3 regions of the Pseudomonas sp. GW460-LB5 genome follow, and region 1 is predicted to be linked to each of the others. Evidence: predicted binding sites of a transcription regulator. Region 1 holds the regulator's gene; each other region holds the start of a gene.

Region 1 (10,633 bases):
TGGACGCGCAGCAGGAGGCGCAGCGGCAGCAAGACCTGCTGCCCTCGCCGCAGCGCGCGCTTGATACCAAGGAACTGGGCTGGGACGACGTGACGCCCATCGACATGATCGGCCTGGAAGTCGGCTACCGGCTGATCCCGCTGGTCGACCGCAACCAGGGCGGCCAGTTGCTGGCGCGGATCAAGGGTGTGCGCAAGAAGCTGTCCCAGGACCTGGGTTTCCTCATGCCCACCGTGCATATTCGCGACAACCTCGACCTGCAGCCCAGCGCCTATCGCCTGACCCTGATGGGGGTAATCCTGGCCGAAGCGGAGATTTACCCGGACCGGGAGCTGGCGATCAACCCTGGGCAAGTGTTCGGCACCCTCAACGGCATTGCCGCACGCGACCCGGCGTTTGGCCTGGAGGCGGTGTGGATCGATGTCGGCCAGCGTTCACAGGCGCAGTCGCTGGGCTACACCGTGGTCGACGCAAGCACCGTGGTGGCCACCCACCTCAACCAGATCTTGCAGAAGCACTGTCACGAGCTGATCGGCCACGAAGAGGTTCAGCAACTGCTGCAGGTACTGTCCAAGGCATCGCCTAAACTTGCAGAAGAGCTGGTGCCCGGTGTCATTTCCTTGTCGGGCCTGCTCAAGGTGCTGCAAGCGCTGTTGTCGGAACAGGTGCCGGTGCGCGATATTCGCAGTATTGCCGAAGCCATCGCGAACAACGCCGGCAAGAGTCAAGATACCGCCGCGCTGGTGGCGGTGGTGCGCGTCGGATTGTGTCGCGCCATCGTGCAAAGCATTGTCGGCGTTGAGTCGGAGCTGCCAGTGATTACCCTGGAGCCAAGGTTGGAACAGATTTTGCTCAATAGTCTGCAAAGGGCCGGGCAGGGTCAGGAAGATGGTGTTCTTCTGGAGCCGAGCATGGCCGAGAAGCTGCAACGTTCGCTGATCGAAGCGGCCCAGCGTCAGGAAATGCAGGGCCAGCCGGCCATCCTGCTGGTCGCCGGCCCGATCCGCGCCATGCTGTCGCGTTTCGGTCGCCTGGCTGTACCGAATTTGCATGTGCTGGCGTATCAGGAAATACCGGACAACAAGCAAGTCACCATCGTTGCCACCGTGGGCCCTAACGGCTGAGGTAGTGGATAATGCAAGTTAAGCGATTTTTCGCCGCCGATATGCGTCAGGCCATGAAACTGGTCCGTGACGAGCTGGGCGCCGATGCCGCGATCATTGGCAATCGCCGCATTGCCGGTGGTGTCGAACTGACGGCCGCGCTGGACTACAAGCTGTCCGCCCTGGCCCCGCGCGTGCCTAACGCCGAGCTGGAACAAGAGCTGCGCAAGACCCACACGCGCATCGCTACCGCCCAGGCCGAGCTGGACCACCGCCAGGACAGCAGCGACAACAACCGCCAATTGTTTGCCGGGCAGTCGCTGACGGCCGCCGAGCCGTTGATCGAGCCGCACGTCGATGCCCCTGAGCCCGCCGCTGCCCCGGCTGCCGCGCCGGTCGACCCGCGCCTGTTCGATGCGATGCGCTCCGAGCTGTCGGGCCTGCGCGAGTTGCTGGAAGTGCAGCTCGGTTCGCTGGCCTGGAACCAGCTGCAAGGCAGCAAGCCACAGCAGGCCAATCTCTGGCGCCGTCTGCAGCGTATCGGCCTGTCCGGGCCGATCGCCCGTGAGCTGCTGGACCTCACCACCGAGATCGAAGAGCCTCGCCAGGCTTGGCGCATGCTGCTGGCGCACCTGGCGCGGATGATCGAAATGCCGGAAATCGAGCCGATCGAAGAGGGCGGGGTGATTGCCATGGTCGGCCCTGCCGGCATGGGCAAGACCACTACCCTGGCCAAGCTGGCTGCCCGCTACGTGCTCAAGTACGGCGCGCAGAACCTGGCGCTGGTGAGCATGGACAGCTTTCGTATCGGCGCGCAGGAGCAGCTCAAGACCCTGGGCCGCATCCTCAACGTGCCAGTGACCTACGTCGACCCGGGCCAGTCCCTGGCCGCGGCGCTGGAACCGCTGTTGCGCAAGCGCGTTGTGCTGATTGATACCGCCGGCCTGCAGGCCAGCGACCCGGCACTGCGCATGCAGCTGGAAACCTTGGCCGGGCGTGGCATTGCCGCGAAGAATTACCTGGTGCTGGCCACCACCAGCCAGAAACAGGTGCTGACCGCCGCCTACCACAGCTACAAACGTTGTGGTCTGGCCGGTTGCATCCTGACCAAGCTGGATGAAACGGCAAGCCTTGGCGATGTGCTGAGCCTTGCCATCAGTCATGAACTGCCCGTGGCCTACCTGACCGATGGCCCGCGCATTCCTGACGACCTGCACCTGCCGCGCGGCCACCAGCTGGTCTCCCGTGCGGTCAATGTGCAGCAGCAGGACGAGCCCAGCGAAGAGGCCATGGCCGACATGTTCGCTGATCTCTATCACAACCCCCGGCGAGCGGGTTGACCATGAAGCGTGTGCAAAGTAGCTATGCCAAGGGGTACGCAGAATTGCCCCACGTGTGGCCTGAGTCCCAGCGAGACAAGGTAAAGAACAGACATGGGTAGCATGCATCCCGTACAGGTGATCGCCGTGACCGGTGGCAAAGGTGGCGTCGGCAAGACTAACGTTTCAGTGAACTTGTCCCTGGCGCTGGCCGAGCTTGGCCGCAGGGTCATGCTGCTGGACGCCGACCTGGGCCTGGCCAACGTCGACGTGTTGCTGGGCCTTACCCCCAAACGTACCCTGGCCGATGTCATCGAAGGGCGCTGTGAGCTGCGTGACGTGATGTTGCAGGGCCCTGGCGGCGTGCGCATCGTCCCCGCAGCCTCGGGCACCCAGAGCATGGTGCACCTGGCCCCGGCCCAGCATGCCGGTCTTATCCAGGCGTTCAGTGAAGTCGGCGACAACCTCGACGTGCTGGTGATCGACACTGCAGCGGGGATTGGTGAGTCGGTGGTCAGCTTCGTTCGCGCCGCCCAGGAAGTGCTGCTGGTAGTGTGTGACGAGCCCACCTCGATCACCGATGCCTACGCCCTGATCAAACTGCTCAACCGCGACTACGGGATGAATCGTTTCCGTGTGCTGGCCAACATGGCGCAGAGCCCGCAGGAAGGGCGCAACCTGTTCGCCAAGCTGACCAAGGTCACCGACCGCTTCCTCGATGTGGCCCTGCAGTACGTGGGTGCCGTGCCGTACGACGAGTGCGTGCGCAAGGCGGTGCAGAAGCAGCGCGCCGTCTACGAAGCGTTCCCACGCTCCAAGTGCGCGCTGGCCTTCAAGGCGATTGCCCAGAAGGTTGACAGTTGGCCGCTGCCGGCCAATCCGCGCGGTCACCTGGAGTTCTTTGTCGAGCGTCTGGTGCAGCCCACCAGCGCGGGACCCGTGCTATGAATGCCAGCGGCTTCAAGATGTACAGCCGGGCAGCGAAAGACGGCCAGTACGAGCTGATCGAACGCTACGCCCCGCTGGTGAAGCGCATTGCCTACCACCTGTTGGCGCGGTTGCCGGCCAACGTGCAGGTCGAGGACCTGATCCAGGCCGGCATGATCGGCCTGCTTGAAGTGGCCAACAAGTATGACGCCAGCAAAGGCGCCAGCTTTGAAACCTATGCCGGCATCCGCATCCGCGGGGCCATGCTGGACGAGGTGCGCAAGGGCGACTGGGCACCGCGTTCGGTGCACCGCAATACCCGCATGGTCAGTGACGCGATGCGTGCCGTTGAAGCCAGAACCGGTCGAGACGCTAAAGATCATGAAGTTGCTGCCGAACTCCAGTTGAGTCTCGATGATTACTACGGGATCTTGAACGATACCTTGGGCAGCCGCCTGTTCAGCTTTGACGACCTGTTGCAGGACGGCGAGCACGAAGGGCTGCATGAGGATGGCGCCAGTGGCCACGTCGAACCTGCACGTGGCCTTGAGGACGAACGCTTCCAGGCTGCCCTGACCGAGGCCATTGCCAACCTGCCGGAGCGTGAGCGCCTGGTACTGGCGCTGTACTACGACGAAGAGCTGAACCTCAAGGAAATCGGCGAGGTGCTTGGGGTCAGCGAATCGCGGGTCAGCCAGTTGCACAGCCAATGTGCCGCGCGCCTGCGTAGCCGCTTGGGGGAATGGCGGGCACGTTGAGCCCGGGGTCGTTGCAGTCGTTTTCCACGTGCGTTTTCCACGTTGTACCGAATTGAATGAGTGCGTGCCCGGTCGGCCGGGCGCGTTTGAGACTGCTTGGAGGTCTAATTGGACAAGAACATGAAAATCCTCATCGTTGACGACTTTTCGACGATGCGGCGGATCATCAAGAACCTGTTGCGTGACCTGGGCTTCACCAACACCGAAGAAGCCGACGATGGCACCACGGCGCTGCCGATGCTGGAAAACGGCCACTACGACTTCCTGGTGACCGACTGGAACATGCCCGGCATGTCCGGTATCGACCTGCTGCGTAAAGTGCGTGCCAGTGAAAAGCTGAAAACCATGCCGGTACTGATGGTGACTGCCGAGGCCAAGCGCGACCAGATCATCGAAGCGGCCCAGGCCGGCGTCAATGGCTATGTGGTCAAGCCGTTCACCGCCCAGGTGCTCAAAGAAAAGATCGAGAAGATCTTCGAACGTGTCAACGGCTGAGTCACGTCAGGGGGCGCGCCATGGATTCATCACAAACGTCTTTGGGGGAGTTCGAATCGACCCTGAAGAAACATGCCCAGGAGTTGGTCGAAAGCCTGGAGCGGGGCCGTTTCGGCGAGGCGGTACAGCTGATTCATGAGCTGAACCAGACTCGCGACCGTGGCCTGTACCAGGAGGTCGGCAAGCTGACCCGCGAGTTGCACAGCGCTATCGTCAGCTTCCAGATCGACCCGACCATGCCACAGGCCGAGGAGGTGTCGCAGATAACCGACGCTACCGAGCGCCTGTCGTACGTGGTCAAGCTGACCGAGGGTGCGGCCAACCGCACCATGGACCTGGTCGAGGAAAGCACCCCGGTGCTCAACGACCTGGCCAGCGAAGCGAAGGCCTTGAGTACCGACTGGCAGCGCTTCATGCGCCGCGAAGTGGCAGCGCCGGAGTTCCGTGACCTGGTCAAACGCGTCGACAGTTTCCTCACGCACAGCGCTGAAGGTAACCGCAAGGTTGCCGGCCACCTCAACGACATTCTGCTGGCTCAGGACTATCAGGACCTGACCGGGCAGGTGATCAAACGCGTCACCACGCTGGTGACCGAGGTGGAAAGCAACCTGCTCAAACTGGTGCTGATGGCCAGCCAGGTCGACCGCTTTGCCGGTATCCAGCATGACCACGATCAACTGCGCGCAGAAAAAGATCTAGAAAAACATCCGACTCGGGGTGAAGGTCCGCAGATTCATGCCGATAAGCGTGAAGACGTTGTGTCCGGTCAGGACGATGTCGATGATTTGCTGTCCAGCCTGGGTTTTTAAGGAGCACGTTTGATGAGCTTCGGCGCCGATGAAGAAATCCTCCAGGATTTCCTGGTAGAAGCCGGCGAAATTCTTGAGCAACTGTCCGAGCAACTGGTCGAGCTGGAAAGCCGACCCGACGATGCCGACTTGCTCAATGCGATCTTTCGCGGTTTCCACACTGTAAAAGGGGGCGCCGGCTTCCTTCAGCTGAACGAGCTGGTGGAGTGCTGCCATATCGCCGAGAACGTGTTCGACATCCTGCGCAAAGGTGAGCGCCGGGTCGATGCGGAACTGATGGATGTGGTGCTTGAGGCACTCGACACGGTCAACAGCATGTTCGGGCAGGTGCGCGAGCGTGCCGAGGTTACCCCGGCCACGCCCGAGCTGCTGGCGGCCCTGTCGCGGCTGGCCGAACCCGGTGGCGCCGAGGTTGCCCAAGCGCCTGTTGCAGCGGCACCGTCAGCCGAGGCGCCGGTTGCGGCCACGGCCCCTGCCGATGAACAGGACATCACCGACAGCGAGTTTGAGCAGTTGCTCGACTCGCTCGATGCGGTCAAGGCGCAAGCCGCGGTCGACGAGCAGATGCAGGGCGAGGCTGGCAGTGGCGAAGGTGACGAAATCACTGACGCCGAATTCGAGTCGCTGCTCGACCAGTTGCACGGCAAAGGCCAGTTCAGTGTCGAAGTCGCGGTACAGCCGGTCGCCGTGCCTGCAGACGCGGCAAGCGACGAAATTACCGACGAAGAATTCGAATCGTTACTCGACCAGTTGCATGGCAAGGGCACATTCCAGGCCGATGCCTTGCCTGCCGCCAACGCGCCGGCGCCGGTCGCGGTTGACAACAGCGCCGCCAGCGACGAAATCAGCGAGCACGAGTTCGAGGCCCTGCTGGACCAGTTGCACGGCAAGGGCAAGTTTGGTGGTGACGTTGCTGCGGTCGAGGCCCCGGCTGTTGCCAAGGTGCAAGCGCCTGCTCAAGCCAAGGCCGACAGCCAGCCGGTCGCCAAGCCAGCCCCTGCTGCCCCCGCACCCGCGGCCACCAGCAAGCCTGCGCCGGCCCCTCGTGCACCGGCGCCGGCTGCCGAGAAGCATGCCGTCAGCGAAGCGGAAACCACGGTCCGCGTTGACACCGCGCGCCTGGACGAAATCATGAACATGGTCGGCGAACTGGTGCTGGTGCGTAACCGCCTGGTACGCCTGGGCCTGAACAGCGGCGACGAGGCCATGTCCAAGGCCGTGTCCAACCTCGACGTGGTCACTGCCGACCTGCAGACGGCGGTGATGAAAACCCGCATGCAGCCGATCAAGAAAGTGTTCGGCCGCTTCCCGCGCCTGGTGCGCGACCTTGCCCGCCAGTTGAAGAAAGAGATCAACCTGGAGCTGGTCGGCGAAGAGACTGACCTGGACAAGAACCTGGTCGAGGCCCTGGCCGACCCGTTGGTGCACCTGGTGCGTAACGCCGTCGACCATGGTGTCGAGATGCCCGATGAGCGTGAAGCCTCTGGCAAGGCCCGCACCGGCCGTGTGGTGCTGTCGGCCGAACAGGAAGGTGATCACATCCTGCTGTCGATCTCTGACGACGGCAAGGGCATGGACCCGAACATCCTGCGTGCCAAGGCCGTGGAAAAAGGCCTGATGGACAAGGATGCCGCTGAGCGCCTGAGTGAATCGGACTGCTACAACCTGATCTTCGCCCCGGGCTTCTCGACCAAGACCGAGATTTCCGACGTGTCTGGCCGTGGCGTGGGCATGGACGTGGTGAAAACCAAGATTTCCCAGCTCAACGGATCGATCAATATCTACTCGGCCAAGGGCCAGGGCTCGAAGATCGTCATCAAGGTGCCGCTGACCTTGGCGATCATGCCCACCCTGATGGTGATGCTGGGCAACCAGGCGTTTGCCTTCCCGCTGGTCAACGTCAACGAAATCTTCCACCTCGACCTGTCGCGCACCAACGTGGTCGACGGCCAGGAAGTGGTGATCGTGCGCGACAAGGCGCTGCCGCTGTTCTACCTCAAGCGCTGGCTGGTACAGGGCCAGGTGCACGAAGAGCAGCACGAGGGCCACGTAGTGATCCTGTCGGTTGGCACGCAGCGCATCGGCTTTGTCGTCGATCAACTGGTGGGCCAGGAAGAAGTGGTAATCAAGCCGCTGGGCAAGATGTTGCAGGGCACCCCGGGCATGTCCGGGGCCACCATCACCGGTGACGGTCGGATCGCGTTGATTCTCGATGTCCCGAGCATGCTCAAGCGTTACGCCGCACGGCGTATTTGATTTCGGTGGCGCACCCTGGCGGGTTGCGCCGCCTAATGGAGTGTTTATGGCAGTCAAGGTCCTGGTGGTGGATGATTCCGGTTTCTTCCGCCGCCGCGTCTCGGAAATCCTCTCGGCGGATCCGACGATCCAGGTAGTGGGTACCGCGACCAATGGCAAGGAAGCAATCGACCAGGCGCTGGCGCTCAAGCCCGATGTCATCACCATGGACTACGAGATGCCCATGATGGACGGCATCACCGCGGTGCGGCATATCATGCAGCGCTGCCCGACGCCGGTGTTGATGTTTTCCTCGCTGACCCACGAAGGCGCTCGCGTCACCCTCGACGCGCTGGATGCTGGCGCGGTGGATTACCTGCCGAAAAACTTCGAGGACATTTCGCGCAACCCCGACAAGGTCAGGCAAATGCTGTGCGAGAAGGTGCATACCCTTTCGCGCAGCAACCGCCGCCTGGGCAGCTATGCCAGGACGGCACCGGCCGCCGCGCCGGTGCCGGCCAGCAGCCCTGCGCCCGCCAGCAGTTTCGCCAACCCCGCGCCAGCCCGTCCTGCGGCGCCGGCCCGTGCAGCTGCCCCGGCGGCGTCGCACTCGCCAGCCCCCAAGCGCAAACCCTACAAGCTGGTGGCCATTGGCACCTCCACGGGCGGCCCCGTGGCCCTGCAGCGGGTATTGACCCAGCTGCCTGCCAACTTCCCGGCGCCGATCGTGTTGATCCAGCACATGCCGGCGGCGTTCACCAAGGCCTTTGCCGAACGCCTGGACAAGCTGTGTCGCATTAACGTCAAGGAAGCCGAGGACGGCGACGTGCTGCGCCCAGGCCTGGCCCTGCTGGCCCCCGGCGGCAAGCAGATGATGATCGACGGCCGTGGCACCGTGAAGATCCTGCCCGGTGACGAGCGCCTGAACTACAAGCCGTGCGTGGACATCACCTTTGGTTCGGCAGCAAAGTCTTACGGCGACAAGGTGCTGTCGGTGGTGCTCACCGGCATGGGCGCCGATGGCCGTGAAGGTGCACGCCTGCTCAAGCAGGGCGGCAGTACCGTGTGGGCCCAGGATGAAGCCAGCTGCGTGATCTATGGCATGCCCATGGCCATCGTCAAGGCCAACCTGGCCGATGCGGTCTACAGCCTGGACGAAATCGGCAAGCACTTGGTGGAGGCCTGCGTCTGATGGACGTCCTCAGCCTGATCGGCCTGATTCTCGCCTTTGTCGCCATCGTCGGTGGCAACTTTCTGGAAGGTGGCCATGCCGGCGCGCTGGTCAATGGCCCGGCGGCGCTGATCGTGCTGGGTGGCACTCTGGCGGCAGCCTTGTTGCAGTCGCCGCTGTCCTCCTTCAAGCGCGCCTTGCAGATTTTGCGCTGGATACTGTTCCCGCCGCGGGTAGACCTGGCGGGTGGTATCGACCGTGTGGTGAACTGGAGCCTGACCGCGCGCAAGGAAGGCCTGCTGGGCCTTGAGGGCGTGGCCGATGCAGAGCCCGACCCGTATGCGCGCAAAGGCCTGCAATTGCTGGTGGACGGCGCTGAGCCAGAAGCCATCCGCAGCATCCTTGAAGTCGACTTTCTGACCCAGGAGAGCCGTGACATCCAGGCTGCCAAGGTATTCGAGAGCATGGGCGGCTACGCGCCGACCATCGGCATCATCGGTGCGGTGATGGGCCTGATCCACGTGATGGGCAACCTCGCTGACCCTTCGCAGCTGGGCAACGGCATTGCCGTGGCCTTTGTCGCCACCATCTACGGCGTGGCCAGCGCCAACCTGATCCTGCTGCCGATCGCCAACAAGCTCAAGGCCAACGTCATGCGCCAGTCGCGCTACCGCGAGATGCTGCTCGAAGGCCTGTTGTCGATTGCCGAGGGTGAAAACCCGCGCTCGATCGAGTTGAAGCTGCAAGGCTTCATGGAGTAACCCATGCGTCGCCGTCGTCATACCGAGGAACACGAAAACCACGAACGCTGGCTGGTGTCGTACGCTGACTTCATCACCTTGCTGTTCGCCTTTTTCGTGGTGATGTACTCGATTTCCTCGATCAACGAGGGCAAGTACAAGGTCATTTCCCAGGCCTTGCTCGGGGTGTTCAACGACCCTGAGCGCAGCATGAAACCGATTCCTATTGGCGATGAGCAGCCGTTGAGCGTGCGCCCGGCAGAGCCGCTGGTCAAAGACAGCGAGCAGACCGAAGCGGGCTTGGCGGCGACCCAGGTCGACCCGTTGAAAACCATCAGCGATGACGTGCGCGATGCCTTTGGCGACCTGATCAACAGCAACCAGATGACCGTGCGCGGCAACGAGCTGTGGATCGAGATCGAGCTGAATTCATCGCTGTTGTTCGGCAGTGGCGATGCCATGCCCAGCGACAAGGCGTTTGCCATCATCGAGAAGGTGGCAAACATCCTCAAGCCATTCGCCAACCCGGTGCATGTCGAAGGCTTCACCGACAACCTGCCGATCCGCACGGCACAGTACCCGACCAACTGGGAGCTGTCGTCGGCACGGGCGGCGAGCATCGTGCGCCTGCTGGCCATGGAAGGGGTCAACCCGGCACGCATGGCATCGGTGGGTTATGGCGAGTACCAGCCGGTGGCCGGCAATGACACCGCCGACGGTCGCGCGCGTAATCGCCGGGTGGTGCTGGTGATTTCCCGTAACCTCGAAGTGCGCCGCAGCCTGACGGGCTCGGGCAGTGCCAATGCAACGCCGGATGCCGCATTGCGCCGGGCTGGCACACAAAGTGCACCGGCAACGTCAGCAACGGTGGCGGGGCAGTGATCCGTCAATTCCCCGTCGCGCCATTGTATTGAAAGTGACTCCGTCCCCTCTGGGAGCGGGCATGCCCGCGAAGCAGGCGACGCGGTGAACGGCACCGGCTGCGCCGGTGTTCGCGGGCTCGCCCGCTCCCACAGGGGTCGTGCCGGCTCTTGGATAGTTGTTTCTACAGTGTCCCTGCCAAATCAATAGATAGA
Region 2 (10,633 bases), on a different contig from region 1:
TCGTCATCGATCAGCAGAATCTTGGTTTCACGCCACATGCAATAGCAACTTCCCTAGTCATATCGGCGCCCTGCAGGGGCATGCTCGACATCATTCCGACTGAATGGTCAGTGTTCGGACGTCTGAAATTCGAGAACAGCCACTAGTAAAGTCAAAAAGGCCCGCACAGTCAAATTTATGGCGCCTTTTGTCAAGTTGTGTGCATCTTAACTGAACAGATGGTAAACCTTCGAAGCATTTTTCGCTTGGTTGATCTGCATCATCTCTTCGGCAATTGCCTGGCGCTCACCGGTTGTCACTTCGATCAGGTTGCGGTAGACCAGCAGCACCCCTTCCAGCTTCTCGCGCAGCAACGCCTGGTCCATCGCATGGGTTTCCAGCACCTCGTCGATGCACGCGCGGCAGGCCACATCCAGCTTGGCAATGGCATCCCAGTCACGCTCACCCAAGGCACCAACCAAGGCATCGCAGGTGTCATCGAGGCGTTGCAGTGCGGTCACGGTAATCTCCTTGCCGTCAGCTGGCAGGCTGGGCGTCGGCAATGCCGTCCCAACCGCTTTTAACGGTGATCAGCAACTGGGCAACTTCGTCGATAATGCCGGCATCGTTATCGACATTGGCCTGCATCAGGCGGTTGGTCATGTAGACATAAAGGGCGTCTAGTTTTTCGACGTATTCCGGGTTTTCGCTCTTTTCAGGCTGCAAGCCATCGCGCAGGCCGATGATGATGTCGATCGCCTTGCCGAGCATCAGGCCCTTTTCCGCGATGTCGCCACGCGCCAAGGCACCCTTGGCCTGGGCCATGCGATCAAGGCCGCCTTCCATCAGCATCTGCACCAGGCGGTGCGGCGTGGCTTCGGAAATCTGGGCATGGGAATTGACCTTCTGGTACTGACGAAGGGCTCTCATGGGATTCATCTTGCGACCTCGTGACGGGCAGGCTTAAGGGAGAGATATTCCTTGTATCGGGCAGACGGTGAAAAACTTTACCGGCCGATGACATGAAGCCGGGCATCATGCCCGCACTTCATGCAATGTTCACGGTTTAATCGTCACTGCTCGACTTGTTCAGCGCGTTTAGCGTACTCAGCACGGAACTCTGCTGCTGGCGCAGCTGGGTGACCAGGGTATCCATGTTGTTGTACTTGTCCTGCAGGCTCTTCTGCAGGGCTTCCATGCGGGTGTCCAGGGTATCCTGCTCGGTCTTGAGCTTGGTCAGGCTTTCGCTCAGCACCTTGGAGCGCTCGGCCAAAGTACCGGTACTGGCCTTGGCAAACGGTTCGGTCACCTTTTGCAGGCGTGCCAACAGTCCATCCTTGCCATTGAAGATACTGGTCAGGTCCGCCGCATTGGTGGAGGCGACCTTGTCCCATTTCTTGTCATCCAGGCTCAGCGTACCGCCATCCTGGGCAGAGGTGACGCCAAAGGCAGCGAGCGATTTCAAGGTACCGTTGCCCGACACCGCATTGAGCTCTTCACGAATGGAGGACATCAACGTGCGCATCGTGGCATCACCGGTCAGCGCCGCCGACGTCATTGTGCCATCAGCGTTTTTGGTGACCTTGGTTTCGGCATTCATGACTTTGAGCAGGGCGTTGTAGGTATCGATGAAACCCTTGAGGCCCGACTTCAAAGTAGTGGAGCTGGTAGTCAGCGAGAGAACAGTGGCTGTAACCTCGCCACTGGTAGCGTTTTTCGGTGAAGTACCCAGCAACTTGATGTTCAGACCACTCACGGCATCGGTGATGTCGTTGGTCTTGGACTTCATGGCAATACCGTCAAGCGTGTACTCGGCGTCCGCCGGCTCGTCGACCACGGTATAGCCAGTATCAATGCCCGAATTGCCCGAAAGGGTGATGTCGGAGCCGTCACCCATCTTGGTCGAGGTGATGATCAGACGCGAACCCGTGGCGTCGGTCAGTACGTTGGCGCTCAGGCCTGCCGTACTGAACTGACTGTTGATGCTATCGCGCACCTGCTGCAGCGTTGCGCCAGCAGGAACACTCAGATCGTAGGCCTTGCCATTCTGGGTCATGGTCAACGTGGTCGGACTGCCAGTGGCGTTGACTACAGAGCCCGCGCCATTTGCGTAGACCTTCGTTGACACCTTCGACGCAGTCGCCAGCTTGTCGACAATCAACTTGAACGAACCGTTGGCAGCCCCGGTACCCATGGTGACGGTCGCCACCTTCTCATCCGAAGACTTCAGGCTAAGGCCACCGAAACTGTTGGTGTCGGTCATGTTGGTCAAGGCGCCACGGAAGGCATCCAGCGCCGACTGAATCTTGCCGATAGAGGACAACGTGGTGGTTGCCTTCAGCGTTTGGGTATTGATCTGCGCCTGTTTGGGCGCCTTCTGCGCGGCCACCAGGGAATCGACGATCGCCTGGGTATCAATGCCCGAGCCAATACCGCTGACTGTTGTACCTGCCATCATTGCTCTCCTTGTTCAGTAGCTGCCGGATCCTTGGCGGATAAGTCCATCAATGGGCCAGCAGCAACAAAAATCATGCCAGCCTATGCCTGATCATCGAACAGCAGGCTACTGGCCTCACTGAGGCTTTGTGCAAGCTTCAGCGCCGTTTCCGACGGGAGCTGGCGAATCACTTCACCTGATTGGGTGGCGATCACCTTGACCACAACCTGCCCCGTGGAATCATCAATGGAAAAGTCCAGCTGACGCTGGCTCGACTGGACGAAATCACGAATCTCGCCAACCGCCTTCTCCAGGTCTTCGCGCGAGTGCGGCTGGCTATCGGGGGCAGCAGCCTCCTGCACCTTGGCAGGCACTACCGGGTCCCGGTCAGCGACTGGCGCCTGGGGTAACACAGACGGATACACCTGGCTCAGCTTGACACTCATGTCCATGTTTCGAACTCCTCATGTCAAAAAGGGTGAAAGGGCACGTAAACGCGCCCTTTCACCCTTTACTCAGGCGCCTGAATTACTGGAGCAGTTTCAGGACCGAAGATGGCAGCTGGTTAGCCTGCGACAGGATCGCAGTCGAAGCCTGCTGCAGAGTCTGCTGCTTGGTCAGCTCGGCAGTTTCCGAAGCGAAGTCCACGTCCTGCACGGTGGAGCGGGCAGCGGTGGAGTTCTTCTGGATGTTCTGCAGGTTGTCGACGGTGGTTTGCAGACGGTTCTGGGTAGCACCCAGGCCCGAACGGACGCTGTCGATCGAACCGATGGCCTTGTCGATAACGGCCAGGGCGTTCTGGGCGTTGACGGCGTCGGTCACATCGGTGTCGGCGATGGTGGTCTTGGCCGAAGACTTGGAAGCTGAACCGAACAGGTCGGTAGCACCAGTACCGACTGTACCATCGGCTACCGAGTAACCTTTGGCAGAGTCCAGGGAAATCTGGCCAGTTACAACCGATGTGTCATCAGCAGTAGCGGAAAGCGTGGTCAGAGAGTTCGGGAAATCACCATTACCATCCCGCGCACCGACAGAAATGGCATCAGCGCCAGCCTTGGAGGTGAATTTCAGGTTCTCACCAGTGTCCGACTTCACCGACAAGCTCTTGGTCGATTCATCGTAGTTGACGCTGATACCCAGCTTGGCGGCGTTGGACTTCAATTGATCAGCCAGGCTCGCAGTGTCAGTAACACCAATGAAGCTTACGGTGCTGCCACCAACGGTCAGCTCGAAGTTGGCAGGGGTGGCTGCGGCACCACTTGCAACGGTCATTTTCACTTCGGTGCTGGCAGAGGCTGTCAGGCCACCGATTGCGCCATTGAGTTTGGCAGCAATATCTTTGGCCGAAGCGCCTTCATCATAGCTGACAGTCTTGGATTGGCCGTTGCCGGTTACAACCAGATCTGCTGCTGCCACGCCGCTAGCGCTCGGCGCGATAGTGCCCGACTTGATCTGCTGCGAGCCGATGCTCTTGGCCGAAACGTTGTCCAGCGCCAGGTTGATGGTTTCGTTGGCGTTGGCGCCGACCTGGATGGCCTTGGTGCCGTAGGAGCCGTCCAGCAGCTTCTGGCCACCGAAGGTGGTGGTTTCCGAGATACGGTTCAGCTCAGCGGTCAGAGCCTGGTATTCGTCGTTGTTCGACTTACGGTCGTCGGCGCTCAGGGAGCCAGTAGCCGAGGACAGGGCCAGGGTACGCATTTTCTGCAGGATGTCGGTCGAAGCCTGCATTGCACCTTCAGCGGTCTGGGCGATCGAGATACCGTCGTTGGCGTTCTTGACAGCCTGGCCCAGGCCATTGATCTGGCTGGTCAGACGGTTGGCGATCTGCAGGCCTGCAGCGTCGTCTTTAGCGCTGTTGATACGCAGACCCGAGGACAGACGCTGCATCGAAGTAGTCTGAGCGTTGCTAGCCTTGGTCAGGTTGCCCTGAGTGGTGATCGACGCAATGTTGGTGTTTACAGTTAAAGCCATGACGAAATCCTCGTTGGATGGGTACTGCGGCTTCCGGCCTTGGCAACCGCCGGACTGGCCTAGAGAACCTTCGTAATAGTTATCGTCGGGTGCGCGGGATGCTTGAGGGGTTTTTCGAAAAAAAAATGCTGGCATGGGGCCAGCCCCGAGAAATCAAGGGGTTAAGGGCATTTTATTGGCGTCAAATTCCACTCCCAAGCACACTGAGCATCACCTACCAGCCTCCACCTGTGGGAGCGGGCGCGCCCGCGAACACCGGCAAAGCCGGTGCCATACACCGAGTCGCCTGCTTCGCGGGCATGCCCGCTCCCACAGAAGCTGCGCCATGCCACAGCATTTTGCAGGCAAAAAAAAGCGCCAGGCGGTGGCCGCCGGGCGCTTCGGGGGACTGCTGAGGGATCAGTCGCGGTACAGGATGGCCGAGCCCCACGACAGACCCACGCCAAAGCCGCTGATCGCCACACGCTTCCAACTGCCGTCGAGCATGTGCTTCTGCAGCAGCAGCGGCACACTGGAGGACACGGTATTGCCGGTTTCCAGCATGTCCTTGACGAACTTCTCCGGGTGTTGCTCTTCGAAGCGCCGCGCCACGGCGTCGACAATCGCCGCACTGCCTTGGTGAATGCAGAACGCATCGATATCCGACGACTTCAGGCCGCTGGCATCCAGCAGCTCGTGCAGGTGCGCCGGCACCTTGACCAGCGCGAAGTTGAACACCTGGCGGCCGTTCATGAAGAATTTGCCGTCGGTCACTTTCAGGTGCTCGGCACCGGAGCCGTCAGTGCCGAAGCGCGCCTGACCCAGGTTCCATACGGCGCCTTCACCCATCCAGGTGGCTGTGGCGGCATCGCCGAACAACATGGTGGTGTTGCGGTCTTCCGGGTCGACGATCTTCGAATACGGGTCGGCGGTGATCAGCAGGCCGTTTTTCAGCCCTGCAGCTTCCATGAAGCCTTTGATCGCATACAGGCCATACACATAGCCGGAACAGCCCAGCGACACGTCGAACGCCGCCACGCGGGTAGAGAGACCGAGCTTGCTCTGGACGATGGCTGCGGTGTGCGGCAGGCCTTCTTCGTCACCGTTCTGGGTGACCACGATCAGCGCATCGATCGACTGCGGATCCAGGTCAGGGTTGCTGGCGAACAGGGCCCGGGCGGCTTCTACGCACAGATCGGAGGTTTCTTGCTCTTCGGCCTTGCGCGGCAGGAACGACGCGCCGATCTTGCCGAACATGAACTCTTCGTCCTTGCCAAACTTCGCACCCTGGACGTAGTTGTCCAGGCCAGCGGTAGGCACGTAACTCGCGATGCTTTTGATGCCAATCATTCTGGCTTCCCAATGAAAACAGCCAAAGACCACCACTCGATGAATTGAGGGCGCCAAATACCGGGGCGTCACCGCCAGGGGTTGAAGGCAGAGCTCACCTGCGCACCGGTAACAAAATGCTGCAACAGCTGCTGCATAGAATACAGGGAAGATGATCGTTTTGACTCATTGGTCACATTGAAATGCTACGAAAGCCGTGGCGAGGGCGTGGAGACTGGGGAATTCGGGGAATGACCAGGCGGGCACAAATCCCTGCAGGAGCGGCCTTGTGCCGCGAAAGGGCCGCAAAGCGGCCCCGGCGATCTCAGCGTTAATGCAGAATGCCAAGGCTGCTTTCGCAGCCCTTTCGCGGCACAAGGCCGCTCCCACAGGGCATTCCCAGCCTGATGGAGCAGCAAGACAGATCAGAGCTTGTTGAACAGGCTCAGTTGCGAAATGCGCGAGAAGGCCAGTTGTGACGCCTCCAGCATGGCCTGCTGCAAGGTCAGGGTGATGGCCGCCTGCGACATGTCGGTGTTGCCGATGGCGTTCTGGGTGGTCTTGTTGGCCAGGCCCAGGCTGGTGTTCTCCTGGCGCTGGATCTCCAGCGAGTTGCCACGGGCGCCGATCGAACCACGGGTGATATCGACCTGCTCACGGGCACTGGCCAGGTTGGCGATCGCCGAGGCCGCTGCATCCTTCAGCGCATTGGCCTGGCCTACTCCCGTTACCGGCGTATCCAGCGCAGCACGCAGCTGGCTGAGGGTTTCCAGAACATTCTGGTTCTGGTGCGTATTGGCGGTGACCGCAAACTGGTCACCCGCCTCCGGCGAACCGGTTACCTGGTAGGTCACACCTGCCACCGTCAAGGCTGGCGCGGTGTAGGTACCCGTGGCCACGGCCTTGCTGTCAGCCGTCAGCGGCTGGGCGTAGAGCTCGTAGGCGCCGGGCCCGGTGAACTTGATCACAGCCCCGTTGCTGGGGAAGGTGCTGCGATACGCCGCTTGGTCGGTCACCGTGCTGCTGGTGATCTGGGCGCTGGAGGTGTTGCTGGCGTTGCGGGTGGTGTTGAACGAGTCCGGGCGCGCCGCCAGGGAAAACTCGCGCCCTGCCACCGCGGCGTCGGCGTCGGCGCCCTCCTCCACGGTAACGGTGATTTCAAACTCGACGCCACGCAGGGCAATGCTGTTGGCGCCCTCGGTCTTGCTGTCGAAGGTACCGTTGGTGGCGGTTTCAGACGTGATGTCCCTGCCACTTGCATCGGTGATGGTGTACTGGGTCGCGCTGGTGAAGGTCAGCTTGTACGGCTGGCCGGCAGTAAAGCTGTTGTTGTAGGTGGTACTTGAGGTCATCAGGCCAGACGATACCCCGACAACGCCATCGTCAGTTGCCGGTACCACCAGGGTCGACTGCGTGCGGCTCTTGTTGCTGGCGGAATCAAAGATGGTGAAGCCGGTGTCGTTGGTGGCCAGATTCAGGGTGTCGGAGACCTGCAGACTCAGCTGGGTCTGGTCACCGTGATAGCTGTAGGTGCCATCGGAGTTGCGCACATAGGGTGGCGTGGTGCTCTTGGAGCCGCCGAACATGTAGTCGCCGTTGGCATCGCGCGAGTTGAGCAGGCCAAAGATGTTGGCCTCGATCTCTTTCAGCTCGGTACTGATGGCCACACGGTCAGAGTCGGTAACCCCAGGGCCGCCAGCACGGATCGCCAGCTCGCTGGCGCGCTGCATGGTGTCGTTGATGGTGGAGAGCACGCTCTCCTCCTGCAGCAGGGCGTTGCTCACCGTGTTGATGTTGCCGCTGTACTGGTCCAGCAGCGACTGCTGCTGTTGCAGCAGCAGCAGTCCCGCCGCGCCGACCGGGTCATCGGCGGCCGTCTGGATACGGATACCCGACGTGACCTGATCGTTGGTCTTGTTCATGGTGGAGAAGTTCTTGGAGTAGCTACTGGCGCTGGCCTCATAGAACTGAGCAGTGGAAATACGCACGAGAGTCTACTCCTTACAAGGCATTGATCAGGGTGCTGAAGGTTTCTTGCGCCGCCTTGATGATTTGCGACGAAGCCGTGTAGTAGTGCTGGAATTTCACTAGGCTGGCCGCCTCGTCATCGAGGTTGACGCCAGACACCGCGCTGCGGCTTTCGCTGGCGGACTTGAGTACCGCCTCGGTCGCCGTGGTGTCGATGGTCGCCTGGTTGGCCTTGGCACCCACGCGCTCCACCAGCGAGGCATAGGCCGACGTGAAGCTGGTGCCACCGCCGGACCCGGTGTTCACCGTCGACTTGGTCTGCAGGCCCAGCAGCGCCGTTGCGTTGCGGTTGTCGGCCTTGCCGTCGGCATTGAACGACAGGGTAAAGCTGTCGTTGGCCGCCGGGCTGCCGCCGATGGTGGTCTCGACACTGAACGTGCGCGGGTTGCCGCTGCCATCGAGAATCGGCTGCCCAGCCGCATCGAGCATTGGCACGGCCACCGACAGTTTGTTGTCCGTTCCCGGCACCACGCTGCCGGTGCCGATCTGGGTGCCCTTGGCATCGAACAGCTTGTAGCCTTGTGAGCCACCACTGGCAGTGTCGAACACCACGCGCACCGGCATCGAGTCGCGAATAGACTGCTGGATCAGTGCGGTGTCGGCACCGCCATAGATATCCAGCGACTGGCTCAAAGTAGGCTGGGTAATGGTGCCGGTGCCGCTGTTGCCGCTACCCGAGGCGGCGCTGATCGGCCCGGCAAAGGCCAGCTTGTTGGCATCGGTCAGGGTTGTGGTGATGCTGCCTGCTGCGGCACGAGTGGGGATGACCTTGAAGCTGTCGCCTGCCGCCAGGCCACCGCCTTTCAGCGACAGGCTGAAGCCGTCGATCACCGGCGCCGGGTCGGCGCTGAGGTCAAAGCTACCCATGTCGGTGCCGTCGGAGCGGCGTACGCTGTACTGGTTGGCGCTGGTGAACTTCACCTCGTAGTCGTAGGTGGTCAGCGCACCGCTGTTGGCAATGGTCACGTCCAGGTTGCCGGAGCCGGTGCTGTTGCTCGACGAGGCCAGGCTGCGCTGGGCAACGGCAGTGGCGCTGTTGATGCTGGAGAACAGCGAGCTGCCGAACTGGCCATTGGCATCCAGGCCCTGCCCCAGCTGGCTGTTGATGCTGTCCGAAACCACCAGGGCTACACGGCCCAATTCGTTCATGGACGGTGTCAGCACGTCCTGGCGGTAGCGCACCAGGCCGCCGATCGCGCCACCGGTCACGACCGAGGTCACGTCGGAGCTGAACGACTCGTAGTTGATACGCAGGCTGGCCTGGCTCTTGTCGGCAGTACCCGGTTGCACCGACAAGGTGTTGGCCTTGTTGCCGGTGACCAGCGACTGGCCGCTGCCCAGGTACACGTCGTAGTTGCCGTCACGCTCCTGCACGGTCACGCCAACCAGCTCGTTGAGCTGGCGTACCGCTTCGCTGCGCGCATCCAGCAGGCTGTTCGGCGTGTTGCCAGTGCCCGAGGCCGCCGCGATCTGCTTGTTGTACTCGGCAATGCTGGCCGTGAGCTTGTTGACCTGGCCAGCCATGGTGTCGAGCTGGGAGTTGATCGTTTCGTTTTGCTGGGTCAGCTGGGTACTCACCGCGTTGAAACGGTTGCTCAGGGTTTGTGCCTGGGTCAGCAACAGCTGCCGGGAGGCAACGTCACCGGGCTTGGCCGCTGCCGTCTGCAGGGCCGAAAAGAACGCCGTGAGGACCGAGCTGATGCCGGTATCGCGATCGGCCAGCAGCTTGTCGATGCTGGTGATCTGGTCCTGGAAGGCAACCGAGTCCGCCTGCAGCGAAGTCGCGGTCTGCAGTTGGTTGTCCAGGTAGGAGCTGTAGATGCGACGCACGTCCGACAGCGTGGTACCGGTACCCAGGAACCCCGCGCCGATGTTGTGCGAAGGCCCCGCCGCCTGAATCGTCTGCTGGCGCGAATAGCCACTGGTCGCGGCGTTGGCGATGTTGTTACTGGTTACCGACAAGGCCGCCTGGCTGGCACTCAGGCCACTCAGGCCGATGGAAATCAGGCTCGACATGATTTAGTCCTTTTATAGATTCGTGGTTCTGCCAGCCATGGCGTATTGCGGGGTTGTCTGCATTTGCTGGGCGATGCTGATGATCTTCTTCGCATAGCCCGGGTCGGTCGCATAACCTGCCTTTTGCAGCTCTCTTGCAAACTGCTCAGGGTTATCGGCCGAGGCCAACGCATCTTGATAGCGAGAATTGCCCTGCAGCAGGTTTACCAGGTCGTGGAAGCTGTCCTGGTACGAGTCATAGCTGCGGAAGGCTGCGGTTTCCTTGACGAACTGGCCATCACGGAACTCGCTGGTGATCGCCCGTGCCTGCTCACCCTGCCAGTTGCCGGTGGCCTTGATGCCGAACAGGTTGTGGCTGCTGCTGCCATCGGTATTGCGCATCACTGATTTGCCCCAGCCGGTTTCCAGTGCGGCCTGGGCTACCAGGTAACGCGGGTCGATGCCAATGCGCTTGGCGGCCTGCTCGGCCATCGGCAGCATGGTGGCAACGAATTCGTCACTGTCGGCAAAGGCCTTGTTCGGCGCCAGCGGGGGCTGGGCCACGGCGCGGCCGACAATGCGCAGGCCGTTGTCCGGCACAGCGAAAGCCTTGGCCACCTGCTGGCCGTCACGGGCAGGCACGGCGGCGGCATTGGCACTGGCGGCCGATGGCACGATACCGGCCAGCAGGCGATCGGTGAGTTTGCTCGGCAAGGCCAGGCGCCGCGAGTTGAGCGCAGCGACGTCGTTGCGGGTGCTGACCGAGTCCGTGGCATGCACCGGCTCCGCCACCTTGTTGCCCCACAGCGCCGGACCACTGCCATCGGCACGCGGGAACGGGCTGGTATTGATCGATGCACTGCGGCCCTTGGTCAGCTGGCGCACCAGCACGTCCTGCAGGCCGATACCGCCACC
Region 3 (10,633 bases), on a different contig from region 1:
GATAGATCATCAGGAAGAAATTGTCTGGTTTGACGGGCGTGGGCCGGTTCACTGAGCTCGGCTCTTAATGGCAGAAAGTGTGGGGCAGTATAGCGACCCCGGTTTTGTCGGCAAAGTATCGTTGGCGCCCGATGGTCACGGAAAATCGGTAGAATGCGCATTTTTCATCGAAGTCGGAGCCAGGTTGTGCGCGAAATCGTCCTGATCAACATCACCGGTGAGGACCGTCCCGGTCTCACTGCGGCAATCACCGGCGTCCTGCTGCAGGGCGGTGTGAGCATCCTCGACATAGGCCTGGCAGTCATGCACGGCACTTTGTCGTTCGGTATCCTGGTCGACATCCCCGACAACGAAGTGGCTACCGCCCTGCTGCAAAGCGTACAGGCCAAGGCCCACGAACTGAACCTGCAGGCCCGCTACACGCCTATTTCCGAGGCCGACTACCAGCACTGGGCTGACGGCCAAGGTGAAGCGCGCCACATCGTCACCCTGCTCAGCCGCAAGATCACCCCCGAGCAACTGCAGCGGGTGAGTGCGGTGATCAGCCAGTACGGGCTCACCATCGAGCGCATCGAGCGTTTGTCTGCGCGCGTGGCGCTGGATGCCGAAACCGAAAAAGGCAAGGCGGCCATCGAGATCTCCGTGCGTGGCGCACCGAGCGATGCCCAGGCCCTGCGTGCCGACTTCTTTGCCCTGGCCGAAGCGCTGAGCGTCGATATCGCCTTCCAGAAGGACGACCTGTTCCGCCGTAACCGCCGCCTGGCGGTGTTCGACATGGACTCGACGCTGATCGAAGCCGAAGTCATCGACGAACTGGCCAAGGCGGCCGGCGTGGGTGAGCAGGTGGCGGCCATCACTGAGCGGGCCATGCGCGGTGAGCTGGACTTCCGCGCCAGCTTCAAGGAGCGCATGGCGCTGCTCAAGGGCCTGGATGTGGGTGTGCTGGACGAAATCGGTGCCTCGCTGCGCCTGACCGAGGGTGCCGAAAACCTGTTCGCCGAGCTCAAGCGCCTGGGTTATAAGACCGCGATCCTGTCCGGTGGCTTTACCTACTTCGCTCGCCAGGTGCAGGCGCGCCTGGGCATCGACTATGTGTTTGCCAACGAGCTGGAAGTGGTCGACGGTAAAGTGACCGGCGTAGCTGTCGAGCCGATCGTCGATGCCCAGCGCAAGGCCGAGCTGCTGCAAAAGCTGGCCCACGAAGAAGGCTTGCAGCTGGAGCAGACCATTGCCGTGGGCGATGGCGCCAATGACCTGCCGATGCTGTCGCTGGCCGGCCTGGGCGTAGCGTTCCGCGCCAAGCCGCTGGTGCGCCAGTCTGCCAAGCAGGCGATTTCCACCCTGGGGCTGGATGGCGTGCTGTACCTGCTGGGCCTGCGCGACCGCGACGCCCGCGGCTAGTTTGCCGTTTAATCTTCAGCGCCTGTGAGATCGAGCGCCGCCCGCGCGGCGCTCGATCTCACAGGCGCTGGAGAACCCGCGCCAATCACCTCGAAGCAGAAACCACGGTCAAGCCTGTGCAGGCGCCGCCAACAGCTGCCCCATGCGCACTGCAGAACCAGCGCCCAGGTTCTCAGCCCACTTCACCTGCTCCGGCCCGAACAGCACAATGGCGGTCGAGCCCAGCTTGAAGCGGCCCACCTCGGCACCTTTCTCCAGGTGGATCGGCGCACGGCTGGCTTCGTCGTAACGGAAGGTCTTCAGCTCACGCTTGGGCGGCGTCACCAATCCAGCCCACACGGTTTCGATCGAGGCGACGATCATCGCACCCACCAGCACCACGGCCATCGGCCCGCGCTCGGTGTCGAACAGGCAGACCACGCGTTCGTTGCGGGCAAACAGCTCGGGAACGTTCTCTGCGGTGGTCTGGTTGACCGAGAACAGACGGCCCGGCACATAGACCATTTCGCGCAGGGTGCCGGCCAGCGGCATGTGCACGCGGTGGTAGTCCTTGGGCGAGAGGTAGATCGTGGCAAACTCGCCGCCCATGAACGGCGCTGCCATGGCCGGATCGCCGCCCAGCAGCTCTTGCGCGCTGAAACCGTGGCCCTTGGCCTGGAAGATGCGACCGTGTTCGATCGGGCCGAGCTGGCTGACGGCACCGTCGGCCGGGCACAGAATGGCGCCTGGGGTTTCGTCCAGCGGGCGGGCGCCCGGCTTCAGGGCGCGGGTGAAGAACGCATTGAAGTGCTCATAAGCGCTCAAGTCCTCGACCAGGGCTTCAGACATGTTGACCTGATAGCGCTTGGCGAACCAGGCGGTAAAGGCATTCTTGAACCAGCGCACGCGGCACTCGGCAATGCAGCCGGCCAGCCGCGACAGCAGGTGGTGCGGCAGCAGGTACTGGCTGATGATGAACAAACGGGATTTCATGCAGGTTCCTTAAACTTCTACAGGCGTGTCCGGGTGGTTGCCCCATTCGCTCCACGAGCCGGCGTAGGCCTTGACGCGTGGGTAGCCGAGGGCCTTGGCCACCAGATAAGTGAAGCCGGAGCGGCGGTGGGTCTGGCAGTGGGTGATCACTTCCTTGTCAGGAGTGATGCCCAGTTGCGCGAGGACTTGTTTGATGTCCTGGCGAATGCGCAGGTTGTCGTTGAGGTCCATGCCGGCTGTCCACTCGAAGTTGATAGCGCCGGGGATGTGACCGCCCTTGGCTGCCAGTACCTTCTCGCCGTTGAATTCCTGCGGGCCGCGAGCGTCCCAGATGACCAGGTCATCGGCGCCCAGGCGGCTTTGCAGGTACTCGCGGGTGGCGGTGGGCGCGTTGTCGATACGCAGGTGCACCGGGCTGTTGCTGCTGGCGGGCACTTCGGTGGACAGCGTGTCTGCCGGCCAGGCCTGGATACCGCCATTGAGGTAGTGATACGCCTTGTGGCCAATCACGTCGAGCAGCCAGATGAAGCGCCCGGCCCAGCCACCGCCTTCATCGTCGTACACCACATAGACGGCGTCGTCGCGGTGGCCGAGTTCACTGAACAGTTTTTCCAGCTCGCCCTGCGGCGGCAGCAGGCCGGGGGCAGGAGGCTGGCCAAGCTGGGTACGCTTGCCTTCGACAAAGCGTGCGCCGGGGATGTGCCCGCTGACATAGCGGTTGGCACTGCTCAGGTCGACCAGGATCAGCTGTGGCGAACCCAGGCGTGGCAGCAGGTCAGCCGCTTCGATCACCAGGGGCAGGCCGGAAAAGTCAGTCATCCACGGTCTCCAGTGTGGAAAGAGGGGCGATTGTAGCGCAAGGCTCAGCCCTTGCGGTTGGCAAACACCGACAGTGCCCGCTCGGTGCATTGCGCGGTCTTGCCGAAGGCCTGCACGCTGATGTCGGCCAAAGGCCGGCAGCCTTGGTCGGCCACCATCAGCATAAGAACCTGGTCATTCACCGCCAGCGAGCGCAGCAGCACGTGCTCGCTGCGGAACAGGGCACGCAGCGGGGCTGGCAGCAAGGCCGAGAACTGGCTGTGGTTTTCCGGAGTGATGCGCAGTTGCCCGGCCTGGGCCATCAGCTTTTGCAGCAGTTTGTTTTGTGACACCGGCAAGGCCAAGGCACCTGCCTCGTTGGGTAGCCCCGCAATCTGCTGCACGCGCAGGCTGTCGCTGGCCTTGTCCAGGCTCAGCAGCATGATGCGTTGCATGCCGCAGGCCAGCAGGGCTTCGCGGGCCTGGGTAGCCAGGTGCACGGTGTTGGTGAACGGGCTGGGCTGTGCCAACAAGTCCTGGCACAGCTTGCGCCAGCGCGCCAGGTCGTCGCTGCTGGGCGGTGGCGGCGCCAGCATGTCCGGGTGCGGGCGGCGCTGGTGCCAGGGCCAGATCAGCGCCTCAGCCGGGTGGAACAGGGCATGCCTGGCGTGGCGGCGGGCGCTGGCGGCAGCCTGCTGGTGTACTTGCTGCTGCACGTCTTCCAGCGAAGTTTGCAGGTACAGCGCAGTCAGCAGCTGCCAGCGCAGCAGGTGCGGGTTGTCCCAGCCCACTTGCGCCGCCAGCGCAAGGTTGTTGGCCAGCAGCACGGTGTTGGCCGGCTGGTTGAACCAGCGGCGCAGGCCAGGCTCGGCGTCCAGGCGGTGTTGCTGGCTGAGCAGATCTTCGTCGCGGGCGATGTTGAGCACCAGGGCCAGTTGATCGCGTTCTTCCAGCAGCAGGCGGTAACCTTGTGTCACCCACTGCGGCAGGCGCCAGTACTCCGCCATGGTCTGGCACAGCGCCATGATGCGCACGCCAAACAGCTCATCCTCTACCAGGGCGGCGTCCTCGCCCTTGTGGATAACCCGAAGCTCCCAGGTGTCAAGCAGCTTGGGGTAGGCCAGTGCCAGCGGCCACAGTGGAGACAGGAAAAGCAGGCTTCCCCAGTGAATTTCCTGCCACAGGCGTGCCAGGCGGCTGGCAAACAGGCCGCTGGCCTGCTGCGAAGCGTGTTGGCTGATCAGCTGGAACTGGCTCAGTACGGGCGGTATTTCTTCGACGGGCAGCGCGGGCAGGCGCTTGAGCAGTTGCTCGCTGCGCTCCAGCCCCAGGCGATTCAGGGCCACCTCCAGGCTTTCGGCGGGCTCGGCCTGGCTGGCGTTGGTGGGATGGTTTGCTTCGCGCATCACCGAAAGCACCAGCGCCGGGCTATCTTGCATCAGTTCGGCAATATCGCGCAGCGAGCGGCGGCTGTCGTGAATGGCAGCCATGACCCGGTCGTAGCTGTGCTTCGGCACGGGGATGCGAACACTCTCTAGCAGCTTTACCCAGGCCTCTAGCGTACGCGGGGCCTGAGCGGGCACCTTGGTTTCGATTGGCATTTTGACATCAGTCCGAACTGGCTTTTCGCATTGAGTGGCTATAGTCTGGCGCAGTTCTGCCGATAAGTAGAAGAAGAGTTTTAAAGCTCCCGTCTCTTCCCCTGACCACGACAGCAAGTGCTTTGAACCTATGGCTAAAATTATCGGCATCATCGTCGTATTCGCGAGCGTGCTCGGCGGCTACGTGCTCTCCCACGGCAAGATCGCGGCGCTGATCCAGCCGTTCGAAGTTCTGATCATCGGCGGTGCCGCCTTTGGTGCATTCCTGCAGGCCAACCCTGGCCACATGACCATGCACGTCATCAAGAAGTCGATGAAGATGTTCGGCTCGCGCTTCACCCACGCCTACTACCTGGAGGTACTGGGCCTGGTGTACGAGATCCTCAACAAGAGCCGTCGCGAAGGCATGATGGCCATCGAGGCCGACATCGAGGACGCCGCCGCCAGCCCGATCTTCGCCAAGTACCCGACAGTACTGGCCGATGAGCGCATGACCGCGTTTGTCTGCGACTACCTGCGCATCATGTCCACCGGCAACATGGCCCCGCACGAACTCGAGGGCCTGTTCGACATGGAGCTGCTGAGCATGAAGGAAGAGCTGGAGCACCCGTCCCATGCGGTGACCGGCATCGCTGACGGCATGCCCGGTTTCGGTATTGTCGCGGCGGTACTGGGTATCGTGGTGACCATGGCCTCGCTGGGCGAGGGCGACCAGGCGGCCATCGGCATGCACGTGGGTGCGGCGCTGGTCGGTACCTTCTTCGGTATCCTGGCTGCCTATGGCTTCTTCGGCCCGTTGGCCAAGTGCCTGGAGCACGATGCCAAGGAGGAGCTGAACCTCTACGAATCGATCAAGGCTTCGCTGGTCGCCTCGGCCTCGGGCATGCCGCCTTCGCTGGCCGTCGAGTTCGGGCGCAAGGTGCTGTACCCCATGCACCGCCCAAGTTTCGCCGAGCTGGAACAAGCGGTTCGCGGTCGCTGAGTCATGGAAAACAACCAGCCCATCATCGTCAAGCGCGTCAAACGCTTTGGCGGCGGCCACCACGGCGGCGCCTGGAAAATCGCCTTTGCCGACTTTGCTACGGCAATGATGGCGTTCTTCCTGGTGCTGTGGTTGATGTCCACAGCCACCCCGGAGCAGAAAATCGCCATTGCCGGCTACTTCAAGGACCCGATCGGCTTCTCGGAAAGCGGCACGCCCTATGTCATCGACCTGGGTGGCTCACCTGAACTGGCACCGGAAAAAACCATCAACCCGGAAGTCAAATCCGAGCCGATGCCCGAGTCCACGACCCAGCTGAGCAAGGACCAGGTCGAGACCATGGCCGAGCAGGTCGAGCGCGAGCGCCTGGAGTTGCTGCTGCAGGAGCTGCAGAACAAGGTGGAAGAGAACCCGCAGCTGCAGAAGTTCAAGGACCAGATCCTGTTCGAGATCACCCAGGACGGCCTGCGCATCCAGATCATGGATGCCGAGAACCGGCCGATGTTCGACATCGGTAGCGCCCGCTTGCAGCCGTACTTTGAAGACATCCTGCTGGCCATGGCCGACACCATCAAGGCGGTGCCGAACAAGATCAGCATCAGCGGCCACACCGATGCCAAGCCGTATGCCGGCAGTGGCGAGTTCGGCAACTGGGAGTTGTCGGCCAACCGTGCCAACGCTGCGCGCCGTGCACTGGTAGCCGGTGGTTACCCGGATGGTCAGGTGGCGCGTGTGGTGGGTTATGCCTCGTCGTCGCTGTTTGACCGCAAGGACCCGTTCAACCCGGTCAACCGCCGTATCGATATCATCGTGCTGACCAAGAAGGCCCAGCGCAATATCGAGGGTGAGCAGGGGGCGCCCGAAGCGCCGGCCGCCGACCCTGCTGCACCGCCAGCCACTGGCGCTGCGCCAGGGGCTGGCGTGCCGGATGCCCCAGGGGCAGCGGAACAAGCGCCGATGCAGCCGCGTGAGCTGCGCCAGAAGCTGAACATCTTTGAAGATGGCACGCTGAAGATGGATGAGGCCAAGGAGCAGTAAACGGCTTTTTTTGTGCGGGCGACTGTTCTACACAAAACCTGAACGGTGGCGCGATCAGTGTGGGAGCGGGTTTTACCCGCGAAGCATCCAGCGCGGTGGATGGCACCGGCGTTGCCGGTGTTCGCGGCTAAAGCCGCTCCCACAGGGGATCGCGGCAACTTTCATTTCAAGCGTTTCAGTAGCTGTCTTCTGTCAGGCTGGCGATGATCGAGCGGTAGCTGTTCATGCGTTGCGGCGTGATGCGCCCCTCGTCCAGTGCCTTGAGCAGCGCGCAGCCCGGTTCGCGGTCGTGCTTGCAGTCGCGGAAGCGGCAGGTGCCGAACAGGTCGCGGAACTCGATGAAGCCATCTTCCACGTCGTCGCGGCTGACATGGCCAAGGCCAAACTCACGGATGCCCGGCGAGTCGATCAGGTCGCCGCCATTAGGGAAGTGGTACAGCCGTGCCGTGGTGGTGGTGTGGGTGCCCTGGCCAGACCATTCCGACAGGTCGCCGACACGGGTGCCCGCGTCCGGCAGCAGGCTGTTGACCAGCGACGACTTGCCCACCCCGGACTGGCCGACGAACACACTGATGTGGCCGTCAAGTAGTTGCTGCAGGCGCTGCATGCCGTCGCCCTGGTGTGCCGATACTTCCAGCAGCGGGTAGCCCAGTTCGCGGTAAACCTCCAGCAGCGCATGCAGGCCGGGGCCGTTCTCGTCGTTGATCAGGTCGGCCTTGTTCAGCAGCAGCAGCGGCCGCAGGCCGGCGTGCTCGGCCGCTACCAGGTAGCGGTCGATCAGGTTCGGGTGCGGCTCCGGTGCCGGGGCGAACACGATCACGATCAGGTCGACGTTGGCTGCCACCGGCTTGAGTTGCCCGTGGTTGTTCGGCCGGCACAGCTCGGTGCTGCGTGGCATCTGCGCCACGATCACGCCAATGCCCTGGTTGCCCGCACGCCACACGACACGGTCGCCGGTGACCAGCGCCGGCAGGTTGGCCCGCAAATGGCAGCGGAACACCTGGCCTGCGGTTTCGCCATCCTGGGCTTCAACTTCTACCTGCACGCCGAAGTGCGCGATCACCAGGCCCAGTTGCTCGGGCCCCAGGTCGCCGCCCTCCAGTTCCTGCAGCGCATGCTGCTCGCGTTTGGCGGCGCGAGCGGCGCGCTCGCCCTGGATTTTTTCGATCCGCCAGTTTTGGCGGCGATTGAGCTGGCGTTTGGCCATGAAGGTACCGTGAGAAAGGCCCGGGTAGGGCATTGAAAACGGCTGGCAGTTTAGCACGCCAGGCGCTGGACCATTCCGCTTACCTTTGATGCAGTGAATGGGTTTGCTTTGACCACTAGGCTAATATGACGGCCTATATGAGGAGCCCCTGCATGCAAAACCCACAGAACCTGATCTGGATCGACCTGGAAATGACCGGCCTGGATCCGGACAGTGATGTCATCATCGAGATGGCCACCATCGTTACCGACAGCGAGCTGAACACCCTGGCTGAAGGGCCGGTGATCGCCATCCATCACAGTGACGAAGTGCTGGCGCGCATGGACGAATGGAACACCCGTACCCACGGTGCTTCGGGCCTGACCCAGCGCGTGCGCGAGAGCAAGCTCAGCATGGCAGAAGCCGAAGCGCAGACCATCGCCTTCCTCGAGCAGTGGGTGCCCAAAGGCAAGTCGCCGATCTGCGGCAACAGCATCTGCCAGGACCGCCGCTTCCTCTATCGCCACATGCGCAACCTGGAAAACTACTTCCACTACCGCAACCTGGATGTCTCCACCCTGAAGGAATTGGCCGCGCGCTGGGCGCCGGGCGTGCGTGACAGCTTCAAGAAGGGCAACACCCATTTGGCGCTGGACGATATCCGCGAATCGATCGCCGAGCTGCGTCACTACCGCGAGCACTTCATCAAACTGTGAGCCCACAAGGCGCAGATATTGTATCTGCGCCCCCTTTTGGTGCCTTGGGCAACTGGTTAGACTGCGCGCCTTTCCTGCACGGACCCGCGCCATGTTGTTGATGCTCTACCTCATCGCTATCACCGCCGAAGCCATGACCGGCGCGCTGTCTGCCGGGCGCCGCGGCATGGACTGGTTCGGCGTGGTGCTGATCGCCTGCGTCACCGCCCTGGGTGGCGGCTCGGTGCGCGACGTGCTGCTCGGGCATTACCCGCTGACCTGGGTGAAGCACCCGGAATACCTGGTGCTGACCAGCTTTGCGGCGTTGCTGACCATCTTCATTGCGCCAATGATGCGCCGCCTGCGCTCGCTGTTTCTGGTGCTCGATGCCCTGGGGTTGGTGGCCTTTACCTTGATTGGCTGCATGACTGCACTCGAGATGGGGCAGGGCATGCTGGTGGCGTCGATCAGCGGGGTGATCACCGGGGTGTTTGGTGGGATCTTGCGCGATATCTTCTGCAACGACATTCCACTGGTGTTCCGCCGTGAGCTGTATGCCAGCGTGTCGTTTGCGGCGGCCTGGTTCTACCTGGGGTGCGTGTATTTCAAGGTGCCGGCAGAGCAGGCGATGCTGCTGACCTTGTTTGGCGGGTTTCTGGTGCGGTTGCTGGCTATCCGCTTCCACTGGGAAATGCCCAAGTTCCACTACAACGACCAGCAGTAGGTCATTTTCAGCCCTGATGCAGTCTTTGTGGGGCGGGTGGTTACTGGATGTTGTGCCGGGCCAAAGCCCACTCCACATGCTCGCGCACCAGTTCTGATTCATCCTCGCGGCGGGCCTTCAGGGCCTCGATCACAGGAATGGTGGAAGGCGCATTGCCCAACCCCACCGCCAGGTTGCGCAAGAACCGCTCATACCCCGCCCGCCGCAACGGCCCGCCCTCGGTCTTGCGCAGGAAGGTACGTTCATCCCACAGGAACATCTGCGCCAACTCGGCATTCTCCAGCCCATGCCGTGGCTGGAAGTCCTGTTCCTGGCTGTGCTTGGCAAAACGGTTCCAGGGGCAGACGATCTGGCAGTCATCGCAACCGAACACCCGGTTGCCCATCATTGCCCGCAACTCGACAGGGATCGCGCCCTTCAGTTCGATGGTGAGGTATGAGATGCAACGCCGGGCGTCCAGCACATAAGGCCCGACAAATGCCTGGGTCGGGCAAATGTCCAGGCAGGCCTGGCAGCGCCCGCAATGCTCGCTGGTGGTCGCTTCGTCCACCGGCAACGGCAGGTCCACAAACAGCTCGGCAAGAAAGAAGTAACTGCCCGCCTTGCGGTTGAGCAGCAAGGTGTTCTTGCCGATCCAGCCCAGCCCGGCCTGTTCGGCCAGGGCCTTCTCCAGCACCGGGGCGCTATCGACGAATGCGCGGTAACCGAACGGGCCGATAGCCTCCTGAATGCGGTCGGCCAGGAACTGTACGCGCTTGCGCACCAGCTTGTGGTAGTCCCGGCCCAGCGCATAGCGCGATATGTAGGCCTTTTCCGGCTGCGCCAGGCGCTGCGCCATCTGTGTGTCGCCGGGCAGGTAGTCCATGCGCAGCGAGACCACCCGCACCGTGCCGGGAATCAGTTGGTCGGGGTGCGAGCGCTTGCTGCCGTGCGCGCCCAGGTACTCCATTTCGCCCTGGTAGCCGGCATCGAGCCAGCGCTGCAGGTGGTGTTCGTGTTCGCCAAGGTCGACCCCGGCGATGCCGACATGGGCAAAACCGAGTTCCTGGCCCCAAATCTTGATCGATTGGGCCAGTTGGGCGAGGTCAGGTGTGCAGCTGGACATGGATGGGTAAGGCAATACGGGCTCAGGTGCGTATAATTCTGCCAGACAATGGAGCCTTTGACCCCATGCCGCAGACCAAACACCCCAGCCATGCCCCGCAACTGCTCAGCAGCGTGACCGTCGCGCACCTG

Evidence for each region. The regulator FliA, encoded in region 1, starts transcription of late flagellar genes. The targets are predictions, from matches to a motif close to CTAAAGTTTNNNNNNNNNNNGCCGNTAA.
Region 2: AC07XM_RS13265 (flagellin N-terminal helical domain-containing protein) is a predicted target of FliA. The motif match lies at 4,467-4,494, and genes of this name have one in related genera.
Region 3: motA (flagellar motor stator protein MotA) is a predicted target of FliA. The motif match lies at 4,811-4,838, and genes of this name have one in related genera.

What each region holds. Positions count from the first base shown of each region.
Region 1 covers NZ_JBWKXT010000019.1:10,811-21,443, forward strand. The annotation lists gene flhA (flagellar biosynthesis protein FlhA) at 1-1,124, shown strand, start outside; gene flhF (flagellar biosynthesis GTPase FlhF) at 1,136-2,443, shown strand; gene fleN (flagellar synthesis regulator FleN) at 2,537-3,370, shown strand; gene fliA (RNA polymerase sigma factor FliA) at 3,367-4,107, shown strand; gene AC07XM_RS13670 (chemotaxis response regulator CheY) at 4,228-4,602, shown strand; gene AC07XM_RS13675 (protein phosphatase CheZ) at 4,623-5,411, shown strand; gene AC07XM_RS13680 (chemotaxis protein CheA) at 5,424-7,667, shown strand; gene AC07XM_RS13685 (protein-glutamate methylesterase/protein-glutamine glutaminase) at 7,714-8,838, shown strand; gene AC07XM_RS13690 (flagellar motor protein) at 8,838-9,578, shown strand; gene motD (flagellar motor protein MotD) at 9,582-10,439, shown strand.
Region 2 covers NZ_JBWKXT010000018.1:29,893-40,525, forward strand. The annotation lists gene fleQ (transcriptional regulator FleQ) at 1-38, opposite strand, end outside; gene fliT (flagellar protein FliT) at 207-500, opposite strand; gene fliS (flagellar export chaperone FliS) at 517-918, opposite strand; gene fliD (flagellar filament capping protein FliD) at 1,046-2,434, opposite strand; gene AC07XM_RS13260 (flagellar protein FlaG) at 2,518-2,868, opposite strand; gene AC07XM_RS13265 (flagellin N-terminal helical domain-containing protein) at 2,945-4,387, opposite strand; gene AC07XM_RS13270 (ketoacyl-ACP synthase III) at 4,787-5,716, opposite strand; gene AC07XM_RS13275 (flagellar hook-associated protein 3) at 6,121-7,683, opposite strand; gene flgK (flagellar hook-associated protein FlgK) at 7,697-9,739, opposite strand; gene flgJ (flagellar assembly peptidoglycan hydrolase FlgJ) at 9,752-10,633, opposite strand, start outside.
Region 3 covers NZ_JBWKXT010000057.1:17,332-27,964, reverse strand. The annotation lists gene AC07XM_RS25475 (AhpA/YtjB family protein) at 1-52, opposite strand, end outside; gene serB (phosphoserine phosphatase SerB) at 187-1,401, shown strand; gene asd (archaetidylserine decarboxylase) at 1,510-2,373, opposite strand; gene AC07XM_RS25460 (rhodanese-like domain-containing protein) at 2,383-3,192, opposite strand; gene AC07XM_RS25455 (HDOD domain-containing protein) at 3,237-4,772, opposite strand; gene motA (flagellar motor stator protein MotA) at 4,903-5,754, shown strand; gene motB (flagellar motor protein MotB) at 5,758-6,792, shown strand; gene rsgA (small ribosomal subunit biogenesis GTPase RsgA) at 6,968-7,999, opposite strand; gene orn (oligoribonuclease) at 8,152-8,694, shown strand; gene AC07XM_RS25430 (trimeric intracellular cation channel family protein) at 8,786-9,397, shown strand; gene queG (tRNA epoxyqueuosine(34) reductase QueG) at 9,438-10,502, opposite strand; gene AC07XM_RS25420 (NAD(P)H-hydrate dehydratase) at 10,568-10,633, shown strand, end outside.